4 regions of the Bacillus lumedeiriae genome follow, and region 3 is predicted to be linked to each of the others. Evidence: riboswitches for the same ligand, from Rfam matches in the RefSeq annotation. Region 3 holds a riboswitch; each other region holds the start of a gene.
What was found. A riboswitch is a leader RNA that binds a small molecule or an ion and turns the genes downstream of it on or off. The one in region 3 is predicted to bind S-adenosylmethionine.
Positions count from the first base shown of each region.

Region 1: linked by a shared signal. The riboswitch ahead of metK (methionine adenosyltransferase) and the one ahead of QYG89_RS10575 (methyltransferase domain-containing protein) in region 3 are both predicted to bind S-adenosylmethionine.
Region 2: linked by a shared signal. The riboswitch ahead of QYG89_RS05110 (O-acetylhomoserine aminocarboxypropyltransferase/cysteine synthase family protein) and the one ahead of QYG89_RS10575 (methyltransferase domain-containing protein) in region 3 are both predicted to bind S-adenosylmethionine.
Region 4: linked by a shared signal. The riboswitch ahead of QYG89_RS09830 (2-hydroxyacid dehydrogenase) and the one ahead of QYG89_RS10575 (methyltransferase domain-containing protein) in region 3 are both predicted to bind S-adenosylmethionine.

Region 1 is NZ_JAUIYO010000001.1:658,419-664,621, reverse strand. Features, by position in the region: gene QYG89_RS03380 (DUF6154 family protein) at 1-60, opposite strand, end outside; gene QYG89_RS03375 (hydrolase) at 230-544, shown strand; gene ytkD (RNA deprotection pyrophosphohydrolase) at 675-1,154, shown strand; gene QYG89_RS03365 (alpha/beta hydrolase family protein) at 1,171-1,944, shown strand; gene QYG89_RS03360 (DUF2584 domain-containing protein) at 1,974-2,216, shown strand; gene pckA (phosphoenolpyruvate carboxykinase (ATP)) at 2,320-3,906, opposite strand; SAM riboswitch class I at 4,143-4,305, shown strand; gene metK (methionine adenosyltransferase) at 4,457-5,656, shown strand; gene QYG89_RS03345 (gamma carbonic anhydrase) at 5,725-6,203, opposite strand, start outside.
Region 2 is NZ_JAUIYO010000002.1:320,414-326,616, reverse strand. Features, by position in the region: gene recA (recombinase RecA) at 1-706, opposite strand, end outside; gene QYG89_RS05110 (O-acetylhomoserine aminocarboxypropyltransferase/cysteine synthase family protein) at 1,178-2,476, opposite strand; SAM riboswitch class I at 2,580-2,690, opposite strand; gene QYG89_RS05105 (competence/damage-inducible protein A) at 2,767-4,011, opposite strand; gene pgsA (CDP-diacylglycerol--glycerol-3-phosphate 3-phosphatidyltransferase) at 4,145-4,723, opposite strand; gene QYG89_RS05095 (helix-turn-helix domain-containing protein) at 4,790-5,653, opposite strand; gene QYG89_RS05090 (YmfK family protein) at 5,672-6,203, opposite strand, start outside.
Region 3 is NZ_JAUIYO010000007.1:29,691-35,893, reverse strand. Features, by position in the region: gene QYG89_RS10600 (YsnF/AvaK domain-containing protein) at 1-424, shown strand, start outside; gene pabC (aminodeoxychorismate lyase) at 476-1,327, opposite strand; gene pabA (aminodeoxychorismate/anthranilate synthase component II) at 1,329-1,910, opposite strand; gene QYG89_RS10585 (anthranilate synthase component I family protein) at 1,907-3,331, opposite strand; gene QYG89_RS10580 (aminoglycoside N(3)-acetyltransferase) at 3,479-4,291, shown strand; gene QYG89_RS10575 (methyltransferase domain-containing protein) at 4,269-4,814, opposite strand; SAM riboswitch class I at 4,888-4,992, opposite strand; gene QYG89_RS10570 (pyridoxal phosphate-dependent aminotransferase) at 5,053-6,203, opposite strand, start outside.
Region 4 is NZ_JAUIYO010000006.1:48,038-54,240, reverse strand. Features, by position in the region: gene QYG89_RS09840 (glycerol-3-phosphate dehydrogenase/oxidase) at 1-1,237, opposite strand, end outside; gene QYG89_RS09835 (molybdopterin-containing oxidoreductase family protein) at 1,641-3,698, opposite strand; SAM riboswitch class I at 3,850-3,940, shown strand; gene QYG89_RS09830 (2-hydroxyacid dehydrogenase) at 4,090-5,091, shown strand; gene QYG89_RS09825 (FGGY-family carbohydrate kinase) at 5,107-6,203, shown strand, end outside.

The DNA.
Region 1 (6,203 bases), on a different contig from region 3:
TTCTTCTGTTCCTTGAAGTCTTCCGCGGTAAATTTCAAACAGTTCATCGACTAGTTTCAAGTTACCCTCTCCTTTGTTTAAAAGTGTGTGTACTTGTCCTCCCAATCCCTTATAACATTTATACCTTAATTCGGCCAAATAAACCAGTAGATAAGTGATAGAAGAAAATAATTAATTTTATTCATTTTTACGAATAGAAAGGGAACGATAAGCAGAGGAGGTGTCTGAAATGCAGGAAGATAAAAATGTTTATTACATTTCCATTGCTAATGGAGAGATCATGAGGCAGCCAAACGTGTCTCCGTGGAACTTTAAGATTTATGCGACAGACGATGAGATTACGGTCTTAAGAGGGTTGTTTGATTCTAACTATTCAACAGAGTGGGAAAACTTTTTTCGTGCTCACGTGCCTTATGTCCAGTATCATTATGACCGGGAAAATGACCAGTATGATGATCGCCTGAAAAAAGTATATAAAATGATTTATGATTTAGGTGATGAGGAAGCGAAACAGCATATAAAGGAAACATGGAGAATAGAATGAATAGATGTTCTCTCGCCCCTGAAGGGAAAAATAAGGTATAATGGGGTCAAACTCGGGAACGTTCACAGGCAGACGGTAAAAAGTGAGCAGACCGCTTGTCAGCGTGAGCGATAGAAACAGGGGAGAGGACATGAGCGAATTTACGGATGAGAATGGCTGCCGGGTAACGCTTGTCTTTCAGAAAGAAGCTTTTTCATTACCTGCCCGGCATGTCATTGTCTTTTGCCGCTTTAAACAAAAGTGGCTGCTGACGCTTCACACGGTACGAGGACTTGAGTGTCCCGGCGGGAAGGTGGAAGCGGGAGAAACCATTGAAGAAGCGGCCAGGCGTGAAGTATTTGAAGAGACCGGGGCGATTGTGAAAAGCCTGCAATTCGTTGGCGAATATTTTGTTAGGCGCCCGGAAAATCCTTTCGTAAAGGCGATTTTTTTTGCAGAAATAGAGAAGATAGTAGAAAAAGAAAATTATATGGAAACAGAAGGTCCGGTATTATTTGATCAAGATTTGTTGACAGAAAGAATGAATAGCAGCTTTAGCTTTTTGATGAAAGATGAAGTGGTAGAAAGAACGTTAGACTTTTTGATGAATAAGCAATGGCTGCAACAATAATAGATGTGGTGATAAGATGGGAAGAATCATTGATTGTTTCCGCTTTCCATCCCCTAATCCGCATGTTTTACTATCCATGGTTACTTACTGGTCGGGGGGATTGAAAGTCAAAGGAATGCTTGCGGAACCAGCGGCAGAAGGACAATATGACGGCTTTCTTTATTTACGGGGCGGCATTAAAAATGTAGGTATGGTACGCCCCGCGCGAATTGCCCAATTTGCTTCTGAGGGCTTTATCGTATTTGCTCCTTTTTACCGGGGCAACCGCGGAGGAGAAGGAAATGAGGATTTTGCCGGAGAAGATAGAGAAGATGCTTTTGCTGGATTTGAATTGTTGGAAGCTCATCCGCGAGTGACGAATCGTGTGCATATTTTCGGATTTTCAAGAGGTGGCGTGATGGCACTATTTACGGCTTTGGAAAAAGAACATGCGGCTTCTGTTGTTACATGGGGCGGCGTATCCGATATGATCTTAACATATGAGGAAAGAAAAGACTTGCGTCGGATGATGAAGCGGGTAATCGGCGGGAGTCCGAATAAACGAGAAGAGTTGTACAACTGGCGCACACCGCTGTATAAACTTGAGCAGTTAAAAGCACCTGTACTAATTATTCATGGATTGAAAGATGAGAATGTTTCACCCCAACATGCATTTCGTCTGGAGGAACGGTTACAGCAGGTGGATCATCCAGCCCAGACTTGGTACTTTCATCGGTATGGCCACTACTTTCCGCCAGCTGTTAACCGAAAAATCGTAACGGATTTATGCCGCTGGATGAAACAGCAGTAATAAAAGAGAAAACAGGGGAGGGATATGGGATGGGGATGCCAATGGAATTGAACACAATGATTGTGACGAAAGGCAAGGAGCAAAGACTAGAGGAGAACGTATTCTCTTTAAAAAAAGAGGGCTATCGATTATACCCTATAGATATACCGGTTCCTGTGCATAAAACAAGAGATGGGGATATAATCGGTACCGCCGTCATTGAAAAAGTCGAATGGACACAAGACGAAACACAAATTACATACAGGCTTATTTTTTTAAACTCTATTAATTAAAAAAGACGACTCGGGAACATAAGCAAAGCGGTAGAAATGGTAAACAATAAGTATAAGAGATAAACAAAGAGTGCACCGCTGGGGTGCACTCTTTGTTTATATGTTAGATTTGCGGTCCGCCAAGTTCTATAATTTCTTTTGATACGTTCGCAAACTTTTTGAAGTTTTCACGGAACTTACCAGCAAGTTCTGCTGCTTTTGTCATAAATGCATCTTCATCAGCCCAAGCCTTACGCGGAATTAATACATCATCCGGTACACCTGGTACATGAAGTGGAATTTGTAAGCCGAATGTTTTCGTTGTGTATGTTTCAACGTTGTTTAATTCACCTTCAAGAGCTGCTTGAACCATTGCACGTGTATAAGCAAGCTTCATGCGGGAGCCTACGCCGTATTCGCCGCCAGTCCAGCCAGTGTTGACAAGGAATACTTGAACGTTATGTTCGTCAATTTTCTTACCAAGCATTTCTGCATAGCGTGTCGCTTCAAGCGGAAGGAAAGGTGAACCAAAGCAAGTAGAGAATGTTGCTTGCGGAGAAGTAACACCGCGTTCTGTACCTGCAAGTTTAGATGTATATCCGCTCAAGAAATGGTACATTGCTTGTTCTTTTGTCAATTTGCTGATTGGAGGCAGAACGCCGTACGCATCAGCAGTTAAGAAGATAATTGTGTTCGGATGGCCGGCTACGCTTGGATCAACGATATTATCAATTGCTTGCAGCGGATAAGCGGCACGTGTATTTTCTGTCAAGCTGTTGTCATCGTAGTCAGGAATGCGTGTTTCTTCGTCAAGAACAACATTTTCAAGAACAGAACCGAAACGGATGGCATCGAAAATTTGAGGTTCTTTTTCACGGGAAAGTCCGATTGTTTTTGCGTAGCATCCGCCCTCAATATTGAAGACACCGTTAGAAGACCAGCCATGCTCATCATCACCGATTAAGCGGCGGTTTGGATCTGCGCTTAATGTTGTTTTACCTGTTCCCGAAAGACCGAAGAATAGAGCAACATCACCTTCGTAACCAACGTTTGCTGAGCAGTGCATAGATAAAATATCATTTTCAGGAAGAAGGTAGTTCATAACAGAGAAAATTGATTTCTTCATTTCCCCTGCATATTCCGTTCCACCGATCAAGACGATGCGGCGCTCAAAAGACACGATAATAAATGCCTCTGATTTTGTACCATCTACAGCAGGATCTGCTTTAAAGCTTGGAGCGGATACGATCGTGAAGCCAGCTTGATGATTCTCTAGTTCTTCCTTCGTAGGACGAATGAAAAGTTGATGAACAAACAAGTTGTGCCATGCATATTCGTTGATGACCTGAATTGGCAGACGGTGTGCTTGATCTGCTCCTGCAAAACCTTTGAAAACGAATAGTTCTTCTTTTTCACTTAAATAGTTGATTACTTTCTTGTATAATTGATCAAACACTTCAACAGAAATTGGCTCATTGACTGAACCCCAGTCGATTTTATCTTTGGTGGACGGTTCTTCAACGATAAATTTATCTTTAGGAGAACGCCCTGTATATTTGCCTGTTTCAGCACACACTGCACCAGAAGCTGTTAATACGCCTTCTTTGCGGTTAAGTACTTTTTCCACAAGTAATGGCACAGACGGCTGCATTGTTACGTTAGAACCCTTTAAAAGCTCCAAAATTTCGCTTGAAACGCTCACAGTCTTCATAAATTAATAACCATCCTTTATTTAAATTTAAATTAGTTATTTTTTTATCGTTTACTCAAAAGTAGTATAGCACATTCCAATTAATAGTCTATACTATTGATTTATTTTTTTGTAATTTTTTATTTATAACATACCCATTTCTCTATAAGAAGAAAAGCGGAAAAAGGAGGAGCTTTTTACGTGAAATTGGTTGACATCGCTGGCTGGATTTCGTATGATTTAACCTTGAACGGATACTCTTATCCTGAGCTGGCGGAGGGACAGGCCCGATGAAGCCCGGCAACCTGCTTGAATGTACGTGGCAGCCGCATAAACTGCCGTTGCTTATACATGTATAAGCTTCTTTTTCAAGACAAAGGTGCTAACCTGCTGCAAGGGCAAAACCTTGAACGATAAGAGTGAAAGGCCTATGTTGAAATGACCAACCTTTCCTCTCTTTATTTTCAGGAGGGGTTTTTTATTTTTTAAAAGGATAAACTTAGGGACATGAGTACCGTATAATGAACGATCAGCTGAACGAAAAGCTGATCATTTTTAAGGAGGAAGTTTCATGACAAAAAAACGCCGTCTTTTTACTTCAGAGTCAGTAACTGAAGGACATCCGGACAAAATTTGTGATCAGATTTCTGATGCTATTCTAGACGAGATCTTATCAAAAGATCCGAATGCACGTGTAGCAGCGGAAACATCTGTGACAACTGGCCTTGTGCTTGTAGCTGGGGAAATTACAACAACTTCTTATGTAGACATTAACAAAATCGTTCGGGAAACAGTAAGAGAAATTGGCTATACGCGCGCGAAATACGGATTTGATGCCGAAACGTGCGGTGTATTGACGTCTATTGATGAGCAGTCTGCTGATATTGCGGCAGGAGTCGATGTTGCGCTTGAGGCACGTGAAGGCCAGATGAGCGATGAAGAAATCGAAGCGATCGGTGCGGGAGACCAAGGATTAATGTTTGGATTTGCCTGCAATGAAACGAAGGAATTGATGCCTCTTCCAATTTCACTTGCTCATAAATTATCCCGCAGGTTGACAAAAGTGAGAAAAGATGATGTGCTTTCTTATTTGCGTCCAGACGGAAAAACACAAGTGACGGTTGAATATGATGAGAATGACAAGCCAGTCAGAGTAGACACGATTGTTATTTCTACTCAGCATCATCCGGAAGTAACACTTGAGCAAATTCAGCACGACTTACGCGAACATGTCATTAATCCAGTTGTTCCTGCTGAATTAATTGATGAAGAAACAAAATTCTTTATCAACCCGACAGGCCGTTTTGTTATCGGCGGTCCACAAGGAGATGCGGGCTTAACAGGCCGGAAAATCATTGTAGATACATACGGTGGTTATGCGCGTCATGGCGGAGGAGCTTTCTCCGGTAAGGATCCGACAAAAGTAGACCGTTCCGCTGCGTATGCTGCCCGCTATGTAGCAAAAAATATTGTCGCTGCCGGTCTTGCGGACAAATGTGAAGTTCAGCTAGCCTACGCAATTGGTGTAGCACAGCCTGTATCCATTTCAATTGATACATTTGGTACTGGCATAGTATCTGAAGATGTGCTCGTTCAGCTTGTCCGCAGCAACTTCGATTTACGTCCGGCTGGTATTATCAAGATGCTTGATCTGCGCCGTCCAATTTATAAACAAACAGCGGCTTATGGACATTTTGGCCGTACAGATGTTGATCTTCCTTGGGAAAGAGCAGATAAGGCGGAAACGTTAAGAGAGCAAGCAACAAACTAAACAAAGGTTCAACGTTCGTTTGGGCCGCCATCAGGCTGCTTGTAAACAATCTGAAGCCTTCAAACTCGTTAGGAGTTTGAAGGCTTTTTTTGAATGCTTTTATAATAATGTCCCTTTTCTACATACTCTCTAACGATTCTTTCCATGTCTTGTCGATCTGCATCATTCACAGGACGAATGACTTTTGCGGGCCGTCCAAAGGCGACTGAGTGAGGAGGGATGATTTTCCCTTGTGGAACGAGGCTTCCTGCACCGATAAAAGCACCTTCACCAATTTCAGCATTGTCTAAGATGATGGAGCCCATGCCAATGAGTGCGTTTTTTCTAATTTTGCAGCTATGCAGAATGACTTGATGGCCGATCGTTACTTCATCTTCAATGATCAGCGGATTGTTAGGACTTTGGTGCAGGACTGAATTATCTTGTATACTTACTTTTTTGCCGATAATGGTCGGGGCAACGTCTCCGCGGATAGAGGTGTTAAACCAAATGTTTGATTCCTCCCCGATTTTGACATCACCAGTAATGGTTACATAATCAGCTATAT
Region 2 (6,203 bases), on a different contig from region 3:
CAATGTCATTTCCTTGCTTTAATGCTTCAGCACGGCGGACTTCAAGTCGGACAGAGCTATAAAATTTCAATGCACGTCCCCCTGGTGTCGTTTCAGGGTTCCCAAACATAACTCCAACTTTTTCACGAATCTGATTAATAAAGATTGCGATGGTTTTAGATTTATTGATTGCTCCCGACAGTTTACGAAGCGCCTGCGACATTAAACGCGCCTGCAAACCAACGTGAGAATCTCCCATATCCCCTTCAATCTCCGCTTTTGGCACGAGTGCAGCTACCGAGTCAATGATTAAAATATCAACGGCTCCACTTCGCACGAGGGCTTCGGCAATCTCAAGTGCCTGCTCTCCTGTATCTGGCTGAGAAAGCAGCAACTCATCAATATTTACCCCTAATTTCTGAGCATAAACAGGATCAAGTGCATGCTCAGCATCAATGAAAGCTGCCTGTCCCCCATTTGCTTGTATTTCCGCAATAGCATGAAGGGCTACCGTTGTTTTACCAGAGCTTTCCGGCCCGTAAATTTCAACAATACGTCCACGCGGATATCCGCCGACACCAAGTGCCGCATCAAGAGCGAGCGAACCACTTGGGCTAGTGGAAATTTTCCGATCTGTTTGTTCTCCAAGTTTCATTATCGACCCTTTACCAAATTGTTTTTCAATTTGCTTTAAGGCCATATCTAAAGCGGCTTGACGATCACTCACTAAAATTCCTCCTTAAAATTACCAATCTATCAGATCAAATGCATATCAACATGTTGTTTCAGAATCTACAATAACTATACCTTTTTATTGAGACAATTTCAAGTAAAAAGCGAACATTTATTCGGTTTTTATTATTCCAGAGACTTTGTTAAACTCCCCTGTTGATTTCTACGGAGGAAGCTCCGTTCAATCAACGAAGCAGCACAATCAACAACAATAAGCACTAACATAGCCATTACGGAAAGAAAAAGGGCGATAAAAAAACAGAAAAATAAGAAGAGAGAATAGTGGAAAATAAGAAGATGAAAATAACTCCTGCTTCTTTATTTTATCACAAAGAAACAGGAGCAGGTAATTTTAAGAATATAAAAATAGTCTAGCCATACTTAAGGTTACGCTCTCACGTACTTCAAAAATTAGATGATGGAGCGAAATGAAAGATCAGGCTCTTCATTCTATTACACTCCTACTTTAGACTCCAGCAACCACACCAGTTGCCTTTTCAATTGCCTGATTCAAATCAGCAATCAAGTCTTTTGGTGATTCCAGTCCAATCGATAAGCGGATCATTTCTTCTTTCGTTCCAGATTTCTCTAAGTCCTCGCTGCTTAATTGCTGGTGAGTGGTAGAAGCCGGATGAATAATCAGTGACTTGCCATCTCCAACGTTGGCCACATGCGACCATAGTTTAATGTTGTCGATCACTTTTTTCCCTGCTTCCCGTCCGCCTTTAATACCGAAGACAACGATAGAACCAAATGTATTATTTAAATATTTTTTCGCTAGTTCATGAGATGGATGGTTCTCAAGGCTTGGATGGGATACCCATTCCACACCTGGATGATTGTTTAAATAATCAACGATAGCGAGCGCATTTTCGTGATGGCGCTGAATACGCAGGTGCAATGTTTCTAATCCTTGAAGAAGCAAAAAGGCACTGTTGGCACTTAAAGACGGACCAAAATCTCTCAACAGCTGTACACGTAATTTAATAGCGAATGCTGGGCCTTCAATGTCTGCATATTTTAGCCCATTATAAGACTCGTCGGATTCCGTAAATCCAGGGAATTTTTCACTATTCCAGTTAAACGTACCACCGTCTACTACTACACCGCCAATAACCGTTCCATGGCCGCTGATCCACTTTGTAGCAGAGTGGACAACAATGTCAGCTCCCCGCGTAAGCGGCTTCGCTCCATAAGGAGAAGCAAACGTATTATCTACAATCAATGGAATCCCGTGTTCATGAGCAATATCTGCTACTTTTTCCACATCAAGTACATTTAAAGATGGGTTGCCAATAATTTCTCCAAAAATCGCCTTTGTTTTCGAAGTTATTGCTGCACGGAAATTTTCCGGATCTGTAGAATCAACAAACTTCACATTAATTCCGTATTTAGGAAGAGTGTTAGCGAATAAGTTATATGTACCGCCATACAAATTCGCCGCCGCCACAATTTCATCCCCTGCATGAGCCAGATTCAATATAGAAAAAGAAATCGCAGCCATACCTGATGAAAGAGCAACAGCTGCAGCTCCCTCTTCTAACAAGGCAATTCGTTTCTCAAACACATCTACTGTCGGGTTAGTAATACGTGTATAAATATTGCCGGGCTTTTGCAAAGCAAACAAAGCATTGGCATGATCTGTATCTTCAAAAACATAAGAAGTCGATTCGTAAATCGGCACAGCGCGGGCCCCTGTCGTTGGATCAGGCACCTGTCCTCCATGAAGCAAAATTGTTTCTTGACCCCAGTTTTCTTTCGTCATTGTCAATCCCTCCTGATTTATTAAATAACTTATCATTAATGATCGTGAGGTATATAAAAAGCCCTCTTCTCGTAAAAGAAGAGGGCTTTATTATAAAATCCTCCTCTTATCTTTCAGGCTCAACACCTGCAGGAATTAGCACCGTTTCAGACATTTCTGCCTGAAGGTTGCCGGGCTTCATCGGGCCTAATCCCTCCGCCGCTCACAATAAGAGTGTTCACTTTGAATTAAACTTCTAGCTTAATTATACAGCATATTCATCAGAATAATCAACAATATTCTGAACGTTTCTACTTATTATTTGCAAGTTCCACCAGCAGATAGTGGCAGCCATACTTGACTGACCTCTTTCTAATGCCTGCACGGCTGCCAGCCAATTGGAGCTTAAACGCCTTTGACCCAGTAAGTTTAGAAGATAAGCCGATCCACACCGTTCCAGACGGATGCCCTTCTGCTGCATCCGGGCCGGCAACACCTGTAAAACTAATACCAAAATCAGCATCCAGCAGCTGACGGACATTTTCTGCCAATTCAATGGCACACGCTTCACTTATTGCCCCGTGATCAGCCAATGTCTCTGTTTTCACTTGTACAAGTTTTTCTTTTGCGCGGTTAGAATAACACACAATACCGCCATTAAAAAACTGGCTTGCTCCAGGTACAGCAGTCATTTCACTTTGAAATAGACCTCCCGTCAAACTTTCAGCCGCAGCCACCGTCTGTGATGACTCCACTAAGCGATCTGCAAGTTCACGGACAATGGTCGTATCATTGTATCCATAAAAATAATCACCTACCCGGCGGAGAATCTCTTCCTCCACTTCTTGTATCATCCGTAAAGCCGTTGCCTCTGATTCGTGCTTAGCCGTAATCCGGAGCGTCACTTCCCCATCCCCTGCTAATGGAGCGATAGTCGGATTTTGCTGTGCCAGCAGTAAATCCTCTACTTCTGTTTCTAATGCCGATTCACCAATGCCAAAAAATCTTAATACGCGCGATTCTATTTTTTCGACTTTCTCAAGGATATTTAGCAGTGCGGGTTTCGCGTAGTTAGTAAACATCGGCTGCATTTCCCGAGGAGGTCCAGGCAAAAGCATATAGAAATTCTTTGTCCCTTTGACCATCATGCCAGGTGCCATGCCGTGATCATTCGGAAAAACCGTGCTTCCTTCCATCACGAGCGCCTGTTTTTTATTATTTGGAGTCATCGGACGTTTCGTTTTTACAAAGTAATGTTCAATACTTTTCAACGCCTCTTCATGATAGACAAGCGGCCGGCCGATATGGGAGCCGATCGCTTCTTTCGTCAAATCGTCTTTTGTAGGACCAAGCCCTCCAGTAAAGATCAGCAAGTCTGCGCGCTTTTCAGCCTCTTTTACAACGTCAAGAACCCGGCTGCTGTTATCGCCAACGACCGTATGATAATACACATTGATACCAATTTCCGCTAACTGCTGCGACAGAAATTGGGCATTCGTATTCGTAATCTGTCCAAGCAGTAATTCAGAGCCTACTGCAATAATTTCTGCATTCATTCTTCTTACCCCTTCTTTCCCTTCAAAAAGAGGCTATCCTGTAAATGCCCTGTTCCCTATAGTATTTGATCAACTATTTATACTATATATGATAGGGATGCCCGGCTCTTTATTTCAGGATAGCCTCTTACTATTATTTAGAATGTTTAAATACACCACGGTTGAGATAAAAATAATCCCATCCCGACCAAACCGTGAAGAAAGCAGCGATCCAAAGAGAGAAATCTGCAAATGGAATTCCCCAGCTTTCGAACGGAGCATTGTAAAGCAACAATGCTGAAATTGCAATAATTTGCGTCCATGTCTTAATCTTTCCAAGCATATTAGCCGCAACGACCTCGCCTTCCCCTGCCAGGATTAACCGCAGCCCTGTAACTGCAAATTCGCGGCTAATGATGACAATGACAATCCAGGAAGCAGCCATTCCAAAATCAACGAGCACAATTAATGCTGCTGATACGAGCAATTTATCGGCAAGCGGATCTAAAAATTTTCCTAAGTTTGTAACCATATTTAATTTCCTTGCATAATAACCGTCAATCCAATCCGTTGTCGATGCAAAAATAAACAGCATCGCCCCCCAGAAGTGCGCAGCCGGCATTGTTGTGCCCAAAAAGTTCATCTCTCCCCAATCAAAATCAGCCAGCATAATGACTAAAAATATTGGGATCATTAAAATTCTTGAAACAGTAATCTTATTCGGTAAATTCACAATGGACCCTCCACCTATTTATCACCACCGGACAGCTTACAAAAACGGTCCGGAAACACTAACGAATTATTGTCCAGCCGGCTGCACTTGGATCATGATATCCTGCCTTACCTGCTTATCAGCTGGAAGTTGATACGCCAGCGTTTCGCCATTGATTTTAATTTCCGTATCAGGTGCAAAACCAACGACAATCTTCGCTTCTGTTTGTCCTGTTAAATCGAACGTTTGCGTTTGTCCTTTAGTAAGTATATTGCCAAAATAGCTTTTCCCGCTTCCATCGGTTACTCCTATCCATGTTTCTCCTTTGGATAGAATAGATACTTCAAATTTTTCCGCATCCCCGAGCTGATACGTTGCTTTCCGGCCGCTCGCTCCAGCCGCCGTCAGCGTTTGCTTCACAGGCTCTTCTTTTTTGACTTCCTCTGGCGCTTTTACTTGTTGTTTTGTTTCTTTTTTCACTTCTGTTCCTTCGCCTGCCTGCTCTTTTGGCTGTTCAATGACCGTTTCTTCTTTCACTGCTTTATCGTTCGAACCACTTTTCGGGATAAGAACCCACACTAGAAAAATAGCCCCAATCACGAAAGCCGTCACTAAAATCTTCGGCAGATATTCCAGAAGCTTCGATGGTTCAGCAGGTACGGTATTTCGTACTGTCTCTACCTTCGTCGCTCTTTGCGGAATTTCATCTTCATGAGAAGAAGGAATTTCACTTTTGTATTCTTCAAACAATTGCTCGTGATCAAGCCCGACCGCTTCAGCATATTGCTTAATGAATGCCCTAATATAAAACTTGCCGGGCATCATGTCGTAATTGCCTTCTTCAATACCCGTTAAATATCTTTTTTGTATTTTAGTTATTTCCTGCACATCTGCTAAGGACAGCCCTTTTGCTTCTCGCGCTTCTCTTAAGCGGTTTCCTAATTCTGTCACCCATAACACCTTCCATAATTAAAAGTTAAAGCCGCCAAAATCCGAATCCTGAAATAATCTATTTTTTTCCACTGGTTCATATGTAATTTCTTCGTCAGGATGATTGCGAATCTCAATAATATAATCAAAGTCCTCCAATTTGTACTCACTATTTTGAACGAAAATATCTGGATGTTCTATTACTTTAACTGCAGGAAGCCTCATAATTTCCCGTACAAGCTGCCAATGCTTTTCACTGGCTCGTTTCGTTGAAACTACCCCGTCCATAATAAATAGGTGATTCGGGTTATACTCATCACGGATTAACTGATCGCGGACCGTTTGCTTAATCATCGTTGACGAGACGAACAGCCAGCGTTTATTCGCACATACGCTTGCCGCCACAATAGATTCTGTCTTTCCGACCCTCGGCATCCCGCGAATACCAATTAATTTGTGCCCTTCCATTTTATACAATTCTGCCATAAAATCAACGAGAAGTCCAAGTTCATCCCGGACGAAACGGAATGTTTTTTTATCGTCCGCGTCCCGCTGAATGTAACGGCCATGT
Region 3 (6,203 bases):
AGTGGACAAAGAACGTGTGCAAAAAGGAGAGGTATCCTTAGAAAAAGATGTGGTAGAGGAAGAACGAACCGTTGATGTCAACGTGGAGCGGGATGAAGTCTATATTGAACGCCGGGCCATAGATGAAGTAGCAGCTGCCCAGGACACGTCTCCGATCATGGAGGACAATAATACGATCCGCATTCCAATCACTGAAGAACGTGTGGAAGTAACGAAAAAACCTGTCATTTCAGAGGAACTAGTCATTGGGAAACGCAAAGTAAAAGATACAGAAACCGTAAGTGACACAGTGAAGCGGGAAGAAGTGCATGTAGAAAAAGAAGGAAATATCCATGTAGAAAACCGCGGTCGTACCGATCTGCCGCTTAACAAGCGCCATGATCACAATTTAACAGACAATCTCGATCGATACAATCGCCATTAATATCAGACTGAATATGAAAAGGACGCAGCTATTGCCGCGTCCTTTTCGTATTTATTGTCGGCTCCACAAACGTTCTCTGTCTGCCGCATAACGGGAGAAAAGTACATTCGTCCACTTTCCCCGCTTCCCTTGGAAAAGCTGACCATCTATTTCACTGACCGCTGTGATTTCCTGAATAGAATTCGTAAAAAACACTTCGTCAGCTGTTGCTGCTTCATAAGGCGAAAATAAGCCTTCGTTGACTTCCATCCCTATCTCCTGGGCGATGCTCATCACATATTGCCGCGTGATCCCATTTAAAATGCCTGTTTCAATAGCTGGTGTATAGAGCCGATCTTCCTTCACCCAAAACATATTAGATACGACTCCTTCTGCTATCATTCCGGTTTCCGTTAGAAAAATACCCTCTATCGATCCATCTTTGCCTGCTTCTCTCTTGCCAGCAATATTGTTTAAATAATGATGAGACTTCAACCGTTCATGCATTTCAGGAGAATTGCGCCTAGTAGTCAGCCATGTGCCTTGCTTTTCTAACAATTCACCAGGAGGCTGCAGCGGCTTTTGAAAGATAATGACTGTCGGCTGCTCGTATGCTTCTGTTTGCAAGCCAATTTCACCGTTCCCCGCTGAAACATTGAAACGAATGTAAGAATGCTCCCAACTGTTTGCTTCCGATAAACGTTGCAGCATCACCGTTGTTTCGGCACGATTAAACTCCGTGCTAATCATCAATTCCTGCAGACTGCTATTCAAACGGTCTAAATGGTCATCTAGCAAAAAAGGATGGCCATTATAGATTCGAAATGTTTCAAACACACCAACACCGTATAAAAAGCCATGATCGAAAGGAGAAATCCTTGCCTGCTCTTTCGGAACAATCTCTCCGTTTAAATAAATAAACATGTTATACCCGTACTTTCCGGTAGCAGCGGATAAAGCTTTGCAGCATTTCTTTCCCGCCGTACGTCATAATGGATTCTGGGTGAAACTGCACCCCTTCAATTGGCAGCTCCCTATGGCGGATCGCCATGATTTCCCCTTCTTTCGTCCAAGCAGAAACTTCGAAACAATCAGGGAGGGTGTCCCTTTTAACGATTAACGAATGGTAACGCGTAGCTGGGAATGGATTTGGAAGACCTTCAAAAATCGTCCGTCCATCATGAAGCATATCCGATGTTTTTCCATGCATAAGCCGGTCTGCCCGTACGACTTCCCCTCCAAATACTTGGGCAATCGACTGCTGACCGAGGCAAACACCGAAGATCGGTATTTTTCCTGCAAATGTACGAATAGCCTCCAGACTGATCCCCGCTTCATTCGGTGTACAAGGTCCCGGTGAAATCATGAGAAAGTCTGGATTCATCCGCTCAATTTCCTCGATAGAAATCTCATCATTTCTCTTCACGATCAGCTCTTCGCCAAGCTCTCCTAAATATTGAACAAGATTGTAGGTGAAAGAATCATAGTTATCAATCATTAAAATCATGAACGTTCTCCTCCTGGTCTGACAGGGGCCAGCCTGTCCTCAGCCAGCTCTTTCGCTTTCCAAACCGCTTTTGCTTTCTTCAGCGATTCTTTGTATTCATTCAATGGATCAGAATCAATGACGACTCCCGCTCCCGCCTGAACGTGGCACATGCCATTTTCAACGAGCATCGTTCGAATCACGATGTTCAGCTCCATGTCACCGTTAAAGCCGATCCAGCCGATTGATCCAGTATAAATCCCGCGTCTAACCGGCTCCAGCTCCTCAATAATTTCCATCGTTCTAACTTTTGGAGCACCGGTAATGGTTCCGCCTGGAAAGACAGCATGGACGACATCTGCATTCGTTTTTCCTTTAGCCAGCTTACCTCGTACGTTAGACACGATGTGCTGAACATGTGAATACTTTTCAATGACCATAAATTCATCGACTTCTACAGAACCATACTCACTGACACGGCCGAGGTCATTGCGCTCTAAGTCAACGAGCATGACATGTTCCGCCCGTTCTTTTTCATTTTCGATCAGCTCCAACGCTAACCGCAAATCATCAGCATCATCTTTTCCACGTGAGCGGGTGCCGGCAATCGGCCGGGTACTTAATTCATTTCCAGCCTTTTTAATAAGCAGTTCAGGTGATCCCGATACAATTTGAAAATCCGGTGTATGCATATACGCCATATAAGGAGACGGATTGAACCTCCTTAATTCTTCATAGACGGCGATGGCCGGAATATGAAGCGGCTTAGACTGTCTAACGGATAAGTTCACTTGAAAGACATCTCCTGCAGCGATATACTTCTTCGTTTTTTCAACAGCCTCTTGGAATTCTTTCTCTGAGAAAGGCACGCTCCATTCATCCGCTGCTCTCTCTACAGGTACACGTTCCTCTTCGCCGCATGAAACTGTCCACTTGCTTTCCGCTTCATTCAGCACCCGTTCACCAGCTGCTTCATCTTCACTTACAGCAAGAAGCCACAGTTTGTCTGTTTGATGATCAAATACCGCCCATTCCTTAAACACAAGGAAGTACAGCAGCGGCATTCCAAGATCATCTGCCGCAGCGTTCGGCAGCCTCTCAATATACCGGGCGTAATCATAGCTAATATAGCCGATTGCCCCGCCCTGAAAATCAGGAAGACCGTCTTGCTTTGGTACCTCAAACGTCTTCATCCAGCCTTCAAGTTCTGACAGCGGAATGCCTTTTTTGTCTTCGCGTCCACTAGCTGTCTGCACGTGAATCCCTTCATCATTGGAAGAAATAATTGCAAACGGCGACAGCCCCGCTATACTATAACGCCCGCCCCGTCCGCTCTCCAGAAATACATGATGGGACTCAGCAGCCGTCAGCCATTTATATTGATGAAAAAATTGTTCTTTGTTATAGGGAATCGTCCGATAAAACACACGTCGATCACTCACTAGTTATCCCCCTTTTATTTCGCCATAGTCTTTCTAAGCATACTAGACAAAGAAGAAAGAAAAAAGCATCAAAACCGCTTTTTTAGAAGGTTTTTATGCCAAACCATCTTCTTCCTTTATAATGAAAGAAAATGATGGGAGAAGACAATGAAGAATAAACCATTTGTTTCACAAACAAAAGCATTGATCACGATCGGCACATTAAAAAACGATCTTTATTCTCTTGGAGCAGCTCCTGGTAATATTGTGATGGTTCACTCCTCCCTGCGCTCTTTAGGATGGATAGAAGGAGGCGAAGTAACGGTTGTCGAAGCGTTAATGAAAACGGTGACCGAAGACGGAACCATTGTCATGCCGGCTCAGACGACTCATAATACCGATCCAAAATATTGGAAAAACCCTCCTGTTCCGGAAGAGTGGCGGCCAAGCATTCGTTATATGATGCCTGCTTATTTGCCGGAGTTTACACCTACACTCGGCATGGGACGGATTGCAGAGGCATTCCGGACTTTCCCTAATGTGAAGCGCAGCCTTCACCCTTCTAATTCTTTTACAGCCTGGGGAAAGTATGCCGCGTTCATCATTGATCACCATTCACTTGATTTTGCTTTCGGTGAACAGTCTCCTCTCGCCAGGCTATATGAGCTGGATGCTTCCATTTTGTTTATCGGCACCGATTACAGCACATGCACAGCCATGCATCTAGGCGAATTTCGCGCAAACGATGGCCGAAAATCCTTCCAACAAGGATCGGCCTTAATGGAAAACGGCGAACGGGTATGGAAAACTTATCACGAACTTGAAGGAAATTCTGAACAATTTAATGAAATCGGCCATGCCTTTGAAAAAGAAGAAGAAATTAATATTGGTACAATCGCCCAAGCTCCGTGTAAGCTGATTAAAATCCGGCCCTTAGTCGATTTCACTGCCCGTTATCTCAGCAACCTTTTAAAGCGATAAAGCGGTTGACAACAATGGGAAGTTCAGGCGTTTCTATCAACTCTGTCCACCCTTGTCCTATTGCTTCCACAGTAGAACGAGCTGTAACTTGCTGAACAAATATCGTTTCAAAGCCGATTTCCCTTAGCAAATCCCAATAATATGGCAGGCTTTTTATGTAAGCAATGTCTTCTATATGCCGTAATGCTCCTTCTTCAGCTAAATCAATAACGAGCCGGCCTCCCGCTTTCAACAAATCAAAGCTTTTTCTCAGCCAGTCTTCTCCTTCATCCCAAAAATGAATACCCAATTGGCCGGCCACGCCGTCAAACTGAGCCTCTGCGAAAGGGGATGCAGAAGGAGAAGCTGTAATAACGCGCGCTTTTTCAATGGCTATTTTTGATAACAAAGGTGAAGCATCTTCTCCTAGCCACAAAATGTGCTCTCCTTCCCTCATTCGAACGGTATGTAAGAAGCTGTCAGCTGCAATTGTCCATTCCGCTGCGTCCTCTTTTGTCATTAATTTATGGTCAGTCACGATCATGTTCCATTCCTGCCTTTCAGTTAAATATACAAAAAACCTCTTCGATAAGAAGAGGTTGAATAGTTAGCACTCTTTCTTATCTGTCAGCTATTGCTGCAAGAATTAGCACCGTGCTCGTATAAACGAGTCGGTTGCCGGGCTTCATAGGGCTTGTCCCTCCACCTGCTCTTGATAAGATGTTCGTTGTTATTGAATTGTTTTCATTTGCATTGTTGCACGTTTATACTCTACTGTCAATCTACTTTTTAAATATATCAAGCTGTGCAATCCGGCTAATCGCTTCTTTGATTTTCTCTTCAGACGCAACTAAACCGACACGGACATAGCCTTCCCCATACTCGCCAAAACCAATCCCTGGAGCGACTGCTACATTGGCCTTCTCAAGCAGCAGATCGCTAAACTCTTCTGAAGTATAACCATCTGGCACTTTTAACCACGAGAAAAAAGATCCTTGCGGGGCTTTCACTTTCCAGCCAATTTCATTTAAACCGTTAATTAATAGATTACGTCGTTTTTCATACATCTCTTCTTGCCTGCGTACTTCATCCTGCGGTCCAAGTAAAGCAGCCGCTGCCGCTTCTTGTATGCCGCCGTACAAACTGCAGTGCAGATGATCCTGGATTAAATTCAATGCAGCAATCACACTTGGATTGCCCACCGCAAACCCCACTCTCCAGCCTGCCATATTGTACGTTTTCGACATCGTATAAATTTCAATGCCGGTGTCTTTCGCTCCATTAGATTGAAGATAGCTGATTGGTTTTTTCCCATCAAAGCCAATGGCACCATACGCAAAGTCGTGTACGACACAAATATTATGTTGATTGGCAAACTCGATCGTTTTTTCAAAAAACGCTTCATCAGCTACTGCGCCTGTCGGATTATTCGGATAATTAATAAATAACAGCTTCGCTCGCTTCAGCACCTCTTCAGGAATTTCTTCATATTGAGGAAGGAAGCCATTTTCCTCTTTCAAAGGCATCATGTGCATCCCTGCTTCTGCAAGGGCAATGCCCGACCAGTAATCCGGATATCCCGGATCGGGTACGAGCGCGATGTCTCCTGGATTTAATAGACATTGCGGAAGTTCAACAAGCCCCGCTTTTCCCCCAATGATCAGCGCAATTTCTGTTTCAGGATCAAGTTTGACGCCATATTCTCTCTGATAAAATTCAGCACATGCGTTTTTCACATGAGCAAACCCTCTGAAAGGAGAATATTTATCATTAGCCGGATCATCGACGGCTATTTTCAGTGCTTCTTTTATATGGCCGAATGCCGGCTGATCAGGGCTTCCCTGTCCTAAATTAATCACATCACGGCCTTCGTTCACAGCATTGTTTACTTTCTGGACTAATTTAGCGAAGAATTGCTCCGGCAAAACCTGAA
Region 4 (6,203 bases), on a different contig from region 3:
AAATAGGCATATGTTTCGTTTTGCATGGAAAGAAGGTGCTGCCTGTATCCTGCTGAAGCTGCGACGCAATCAAATCAACAATGGTTTCTGCCATTTTTCGATAACCAGTCAGTTTGCCGCCGGCGATCGTGATGAGTCCGGATGCAGATTCCCAGATTTCATCTTTTCTTGAAATCTTAGACTGGCTTTTGCCGACTTCGTGAATTAACGGTCTGATTCCAGCCCAGCTGGATTCAATGTCACTTGCCTGAATTTTCAGCTCAGGGAAGATAAACTTGATCGTATTGATGATATAATCACGATCACTGACTGTCATTCTAGGATGAGTTAAGTCGCCTTTATATGCTGTATCTGTCGTACCGACGTATGTTTTTCCATCTCTCGGAATGATTAAGATCATCCGGCCATCCGGCGTGTCGAAATAAACAGCCTGTTTTAAAGGGAACACACTCTGGTCAAAAACGAGGTGAATGCCTTTCGATAATTGTAAATGCTTCTCGCTGATGGAGTGATCTTTTTCTCTTAATGTATCCACCCATGGGCCGGCAGCATTGATGATTTTTTTAGCGCGTATTTCACTGAGCTTTCCATTTAATTGATCAATGGTTTGGACTCCTGTCACTTTTCCATCTTCATAAATAAAATCACTTACTTTGGTATAATTAATGACTGTCGCCCCTTGGCTGACCGCTTCTTTCATTACTTCTATCGTCAATCTAGCATCATCTGACCGATATTCTACGAAAAATCCGCCGCCTAATAATCCTTCTCGTTTAAATTTAGGCTCCATCTGTAAGGTTTTATTTTTATTGAGCATGCTTTTTCGTTCTTCCTTTTTCACACCTGCTAGAAAATCATACACGCGTAAACCGATTGAGGTCATGAACATGCCGTATTCTGCATCTTTGTAGATAGGCAAAATCATTCGTTCGGGGGTCGTGATGTGCGGTCCGTTTTCATAGACAATGGCCCGTTCTTTACCGACCTGCGATACTAATTTTACTTCATAGTTTTTCAAATAGCGCAGCCCGCCGTGAATCATTTTAGATGAGCGGCTGGACGTACCAGCGGCAAAGTCCTGCATTTCCACGAGAGCGGTTTTCATCCCGCGGCTGGATGCATCCAAAGCAATCCCGGCTCCTGTAATCCCGCCGCCGATGACTAATACATCGAATTCTTCATTCTGCAACGCTGCCAGAATCTCGTCTCTTTTTAAACTAGAACATTGTTTACTCATTATGTGTACCTCCATTGGTGGAAACATAGACACTCATATCAATTACCCACGCTGTTGACAAAATGAGGGTATCTAAAATAGTTTTTGTCTGTAACCTGAATAACTGTTTTGTTTTTATCAGTTATACCATAAGTATAGGCGTGGATGTTGTAATTCCGACATAAAAAATGAACGTGACAAAGAGGATGTTCCAAAAGCCTTTCTCTTTGGACATCCTCCATCGTTTTAAATCAATGGCTTTGTGAAACGCCCCTGTTGTTTTTCACGGGCGGGCGGGAAACCTCCTCGCCGCTGTCGCTCCAACTAACGAAGCAGCATCAACATAGCCAAATGAATAGAAGTGTATACTATTCTTTGAACTATATGTTTGAATACCTAAGAAATATACGCTTTATTTAAGTGTTTAAACCCTCTCTTGATTAAGAGGTTCTACATTGACACGTCCAGAAAAAAATGTTGCGCCGCCGCCCATATCGGCTATCCGGTCTGGTGTTAAGGCGTTAACGAGGTGTTTTTTTCCGGAAAGGTCTGACCAGAGCCCTTGACTGACAACCACGCCAGGAAGGACTTGATCACCCGTAGAAACGATTAATTCACATTCTCCACGATCGTTCCAGATACGGACAACTGTGCCGTCTTCGATGCCTAAACGGTCTGCATCTTGCTGATTCATAAATAGCTTAGGCGCCTTTTCCAATTTTACGTGTTTCTCATTATTAGAAAACGTAGAATTTAAAAAGTTATGATTCGGTGCAGGTACAAATAGGAAAGGAAAATCCTCCTCCCGCTCTTGTACTAATGGAATGTGTGTAGGAAGAGCAGGGTGCCCATCTAATTCCAGCTTTTTAGAATATAATTCAATTTTGCCGCTAGGCGTTTGTAAATGCTTCAAACGATCCTCTGTATGACGTGCTTTGACAAAACGTTTCTCTTTCAGTTCATCGTAGGTAACGTCAGGAAAATAAGGAGTGGAGACGCCACTGATCGCTTGTTGCACTAAATCTTCATCTGTATCTTTAAACGCTTGTTCATCAAATCCCATGGCCTGGGCCAGTAACCTAAATACGTCCATGTTTGATTTGCTTTCTCCATAAGGAGGAATGACCGGTTCATGCAAATGAAGGTAGACATGCCATGCACCTGTATAAAAGTCTGTATTTTCAAAAGCAGACGTGGCAGGCAAGACAATATCCGCAAACATGGCCGTTTCCGTCAAAAATAAGTCGTGGACGATAGTGAATAGATCTTCACGTGCTAGGCCTTCCCGTACTTTATTGGCGTTCGGTGCCACAATGGCAGGATTGCTGTTGTAGACAAACATGGAGCGAATCGGCTTTTCTGTTTCCAGCAAGACTTCTCCTAATAGGTTCATGTTCATCGTTCGCGTTGGATACTTCTGTAGATCTGGACGCTGCAGTGCTTGTTTATTGTAGGCTAAATAACCAGAATTGGATTTGACTGCGCCGCCGCCTTTTAACAGCCATTGGCCTGTTAAAGCGGGCAAACAGGAAATCGTTCGGACAATCATGCCTCCGTTATCATGATGCTGCAAGCCATTGCCAATTCGAATCATGGAAGGGGAGGTCGTCCCATACATGCGGGTCAATTTATAAATATCTTCAACAGATACTCCTGTAATGCCGGCAACCGTGTGCGGATCATAGGCCTCTACATGTTTTTCAAGTTCTTCGTACCCGACTGTATATTCTTCTAAAAATGACCGATTGACTAGATTTTCCTTATAAAGAATGTGCATCATGCCTAAGGCGAGTGCGCCGTCAGTTCCAGGAAGAATTGGAATAAACCAATCAGCCATTCGTCCAGTTTGGTTTTTATGGACATCAATGACAACAATCTTTGCTCCATCTTTTTTTGCCTTTTGTGCGATCATCATTTGGTGCATATTCGTACTGACCGCGTTAATGCCCCAAATGATAAATAACTTTGTTTCTGTCATCTCTTCAGGATCAGAGCCGTGGCTGCCGCCCATTGTATAACCAAACCCGGTAGAGCCAGCGATTGAACAGATCGTCCGGTCGAGCTGACTTGCTCCGAGGCGGTAAAAGAAACGCCGATCCATTCCTTCTGCATTCAGTTTCCCCATATTTCCATAAAAGCTGTAGGGAAGAATGGACTCAGCACCTTCTTCTGAAATCAGCTTTTTCCAATGATCAGCAATCGTTTCAATCGCTTCCTGCCAACTAATAGGAGTAAATGTTCCTTCTCCTTTTTTTCCAACACGTTTTAAAGGAGTGCTCAATCTTTTATGATCATAAATGCGTTCACTCATATTTCGAACTTTGTTGCAAATGCTCCCTTTTGTCACGGGATGATCAGGATCACCTTCAACTTTGACGATTTTTCCATCCTTTTTGTGTACAAGAAGTCCACATTGATCGGGACAGTCGAGAGAACAAACTGAAGGAACGACACCATTTTCTATATCAATATACGATTGCATATCTGTTATCCCTCCGTGAAAAAAATAACTTTATAGATTATAACATAGTGAATTAATGTTTAGAAGGTTCGGAAAAATGAGTTGACTTCTATTTGATTCTCCTATAGAATCGAGTACAACAAAACATTGAATCCAATTAAATACGTTTTATTTTCTATCCAGAGAGGTGGAGGGACTGGCCCAGCGAAACCTCGGCAACATTATTGTGCCAATTCCAGCAAGCAGTGCTTGAAAGATAGAAAGAGCGAATCTTTTATTTGTCGTAAGAACAAAATGAAGTAACGATCTCTTTCCGTCTCTTCGGAAAGAGATTTTTTTTGCTTTATTTTATCAGTTATTAGAGCTGAATAGTGGGATTTAAATTTAAGACAAACGAAGGGAGGGGCTGCAAATGAATGTCTTAGTCACGGCACCTTATAACGAGGCAGGTCTTTTACAATTAAAAGATTTATTTGGAGAATATACTTATCTCCCTTGGAAAGAAAACGGCAGAGCGTATAACGAAGCAGAGTTAATCTCGCTCTTAAAAGAATCAAATGCTGAAGGTTTAATTGTTGAGTTAGATAAAGTGACAGAAAACGTATTGGCTGAAGTACCGAAATTGAAATTTATTGGTGTATGCCGCGGCATGCCTTCCAATGTTGATATAAAAGCTGCAACTAAAAAAGGAATTCCGGTATTTTTCACCCCTGCACGCAACGCTCAAGCAGTTGCTGAATTGTTCATTGGAAACCTCATTACATTCTTTAGACATACTATTCCTTCTTCTGAATGGTTGAAGCAGGAAAAATGGAATGAGGACTACTTGCAGGCTTATGTAAAATTCAAAGGGAATGAGATTGCAGGAAAAACAATTGGAATGGTTGGGTTTGGGGCTGTGGGACAACGAATTGCGGCTGTTCTTGAAGGGTTTCAATGCACGATACAATACTATGATCCTTATGCGGAGAGTCAAAATCCTAATTATACTCGTGTATCTTTAGAAGATGTTTTTTCGACAAGTGATGTAGTTTCTATTCACTTACCCCGAACAGAGGAAACCATTGGAATGATTAATGAACATTATTTAGGACTTATGAAAGAAGATGCCGTTTTAGTAAATACGTCAAGAGCTGTAGTCGTTGAAAGAAAAGCCCTTGTTTATGTTTTAAAAGAACGGAAGATTAGGGGAGCCATTTTGGATGTATTTTATCATGAGCCTCCTGATCAAAGTGACTATGAAATTATCCAATTACCAAATGTGTTAGCCACTCCTCATCTTGCGGGTGCAAGTTATGAGGTTGAGGATCATCACGTATCCATTATGAATCAAGCGGTAACGAAGTGGCATACACAACATACCTTTCAAATTCCAACCTTATATAATAGGAAAGGCTTGGATGAAATGTCATAAGAAAGGAGTGGAAAAGTGACGATCAAACAAGGTTATTTAGTATTTGATATTGGTACTGGAAATGCGAGGGTAGCAATCGTTGCGACTACAGGTGAAGTTGTCCATGTTGAGCGAGAAGATATTCATTATGAAACAGAGCCTCTTTATCCTGATAGTCGCTACTTTTCACCTGATTTACTTTGGAAACAGCTAGTTGGATTAGCAAAAAAAGCGATAGCGAGTGTCCCGCATGTGACAATTAAGGCGATAACATCAACGAGTCAAAGGCAGGGAATTGTCCTTCAAGATCAGGATGGATATTCATTTATTGGTTTACCGAATATTGATAATCGAGGCCGCGAGTGGGAAAAAGAGCTGTTAGATCCCGATTATATCTATAAAACAACGGGACGATTGCCATCTGCATTGTTTTCAGCTTTAAAGCTAATAGCTCTCAAAAAGAGGCAGCCGCTGTTATGGGATCAGATCACATCGTTTACTAGTATTAGTGATTGGGTGACGTATAAATTAAGTGGTGTACTCATTTATGAGCCATCACAGGCGACAGAAACGTTACTATATGATGTTCGAAAAAAAGAATGGTCTGAGGCGATGTGTGCTCGAATTGGGCTTTCTCCGAGCTTATTACCCGAACTAAGATGGTCTGGCTCCATTCTTGGTGAAATTCTACCGACTGTGGCAAAGGAGCTGGAAGTAAAAGAAGACGTTTTGATTGTTGTAGGTGGAGGGGATACACAGCTAGCAATCGAAAGTACGTTTGCTCAAAATCACGATATCGTTATCGTATCCGGCACAACTACCCCTATTTGCAAAATTACAGATGAATACAGTGTGGATAATGAAAGAAGGGCATGGACCAATTCCCATACGGATAAAAAACGATGGCTGCTAGAGACTAATCCGGGTATTACTGGACTTAATTATCAGAAGTTAAAAAATATTTTCTATCCAAATGAGGGTTATCAGCAAATGGAACAGGAAATGAGCAAACTTGAGATGACCGACTGTATATCGGTATTGGGGATGTATTTGACAGATGAAAAAAATGCCTCTAAAAAAGGCGGATTCATTTTTAATGCACCGTTAGAACAAGACTTAAGCCGCGCTCATTT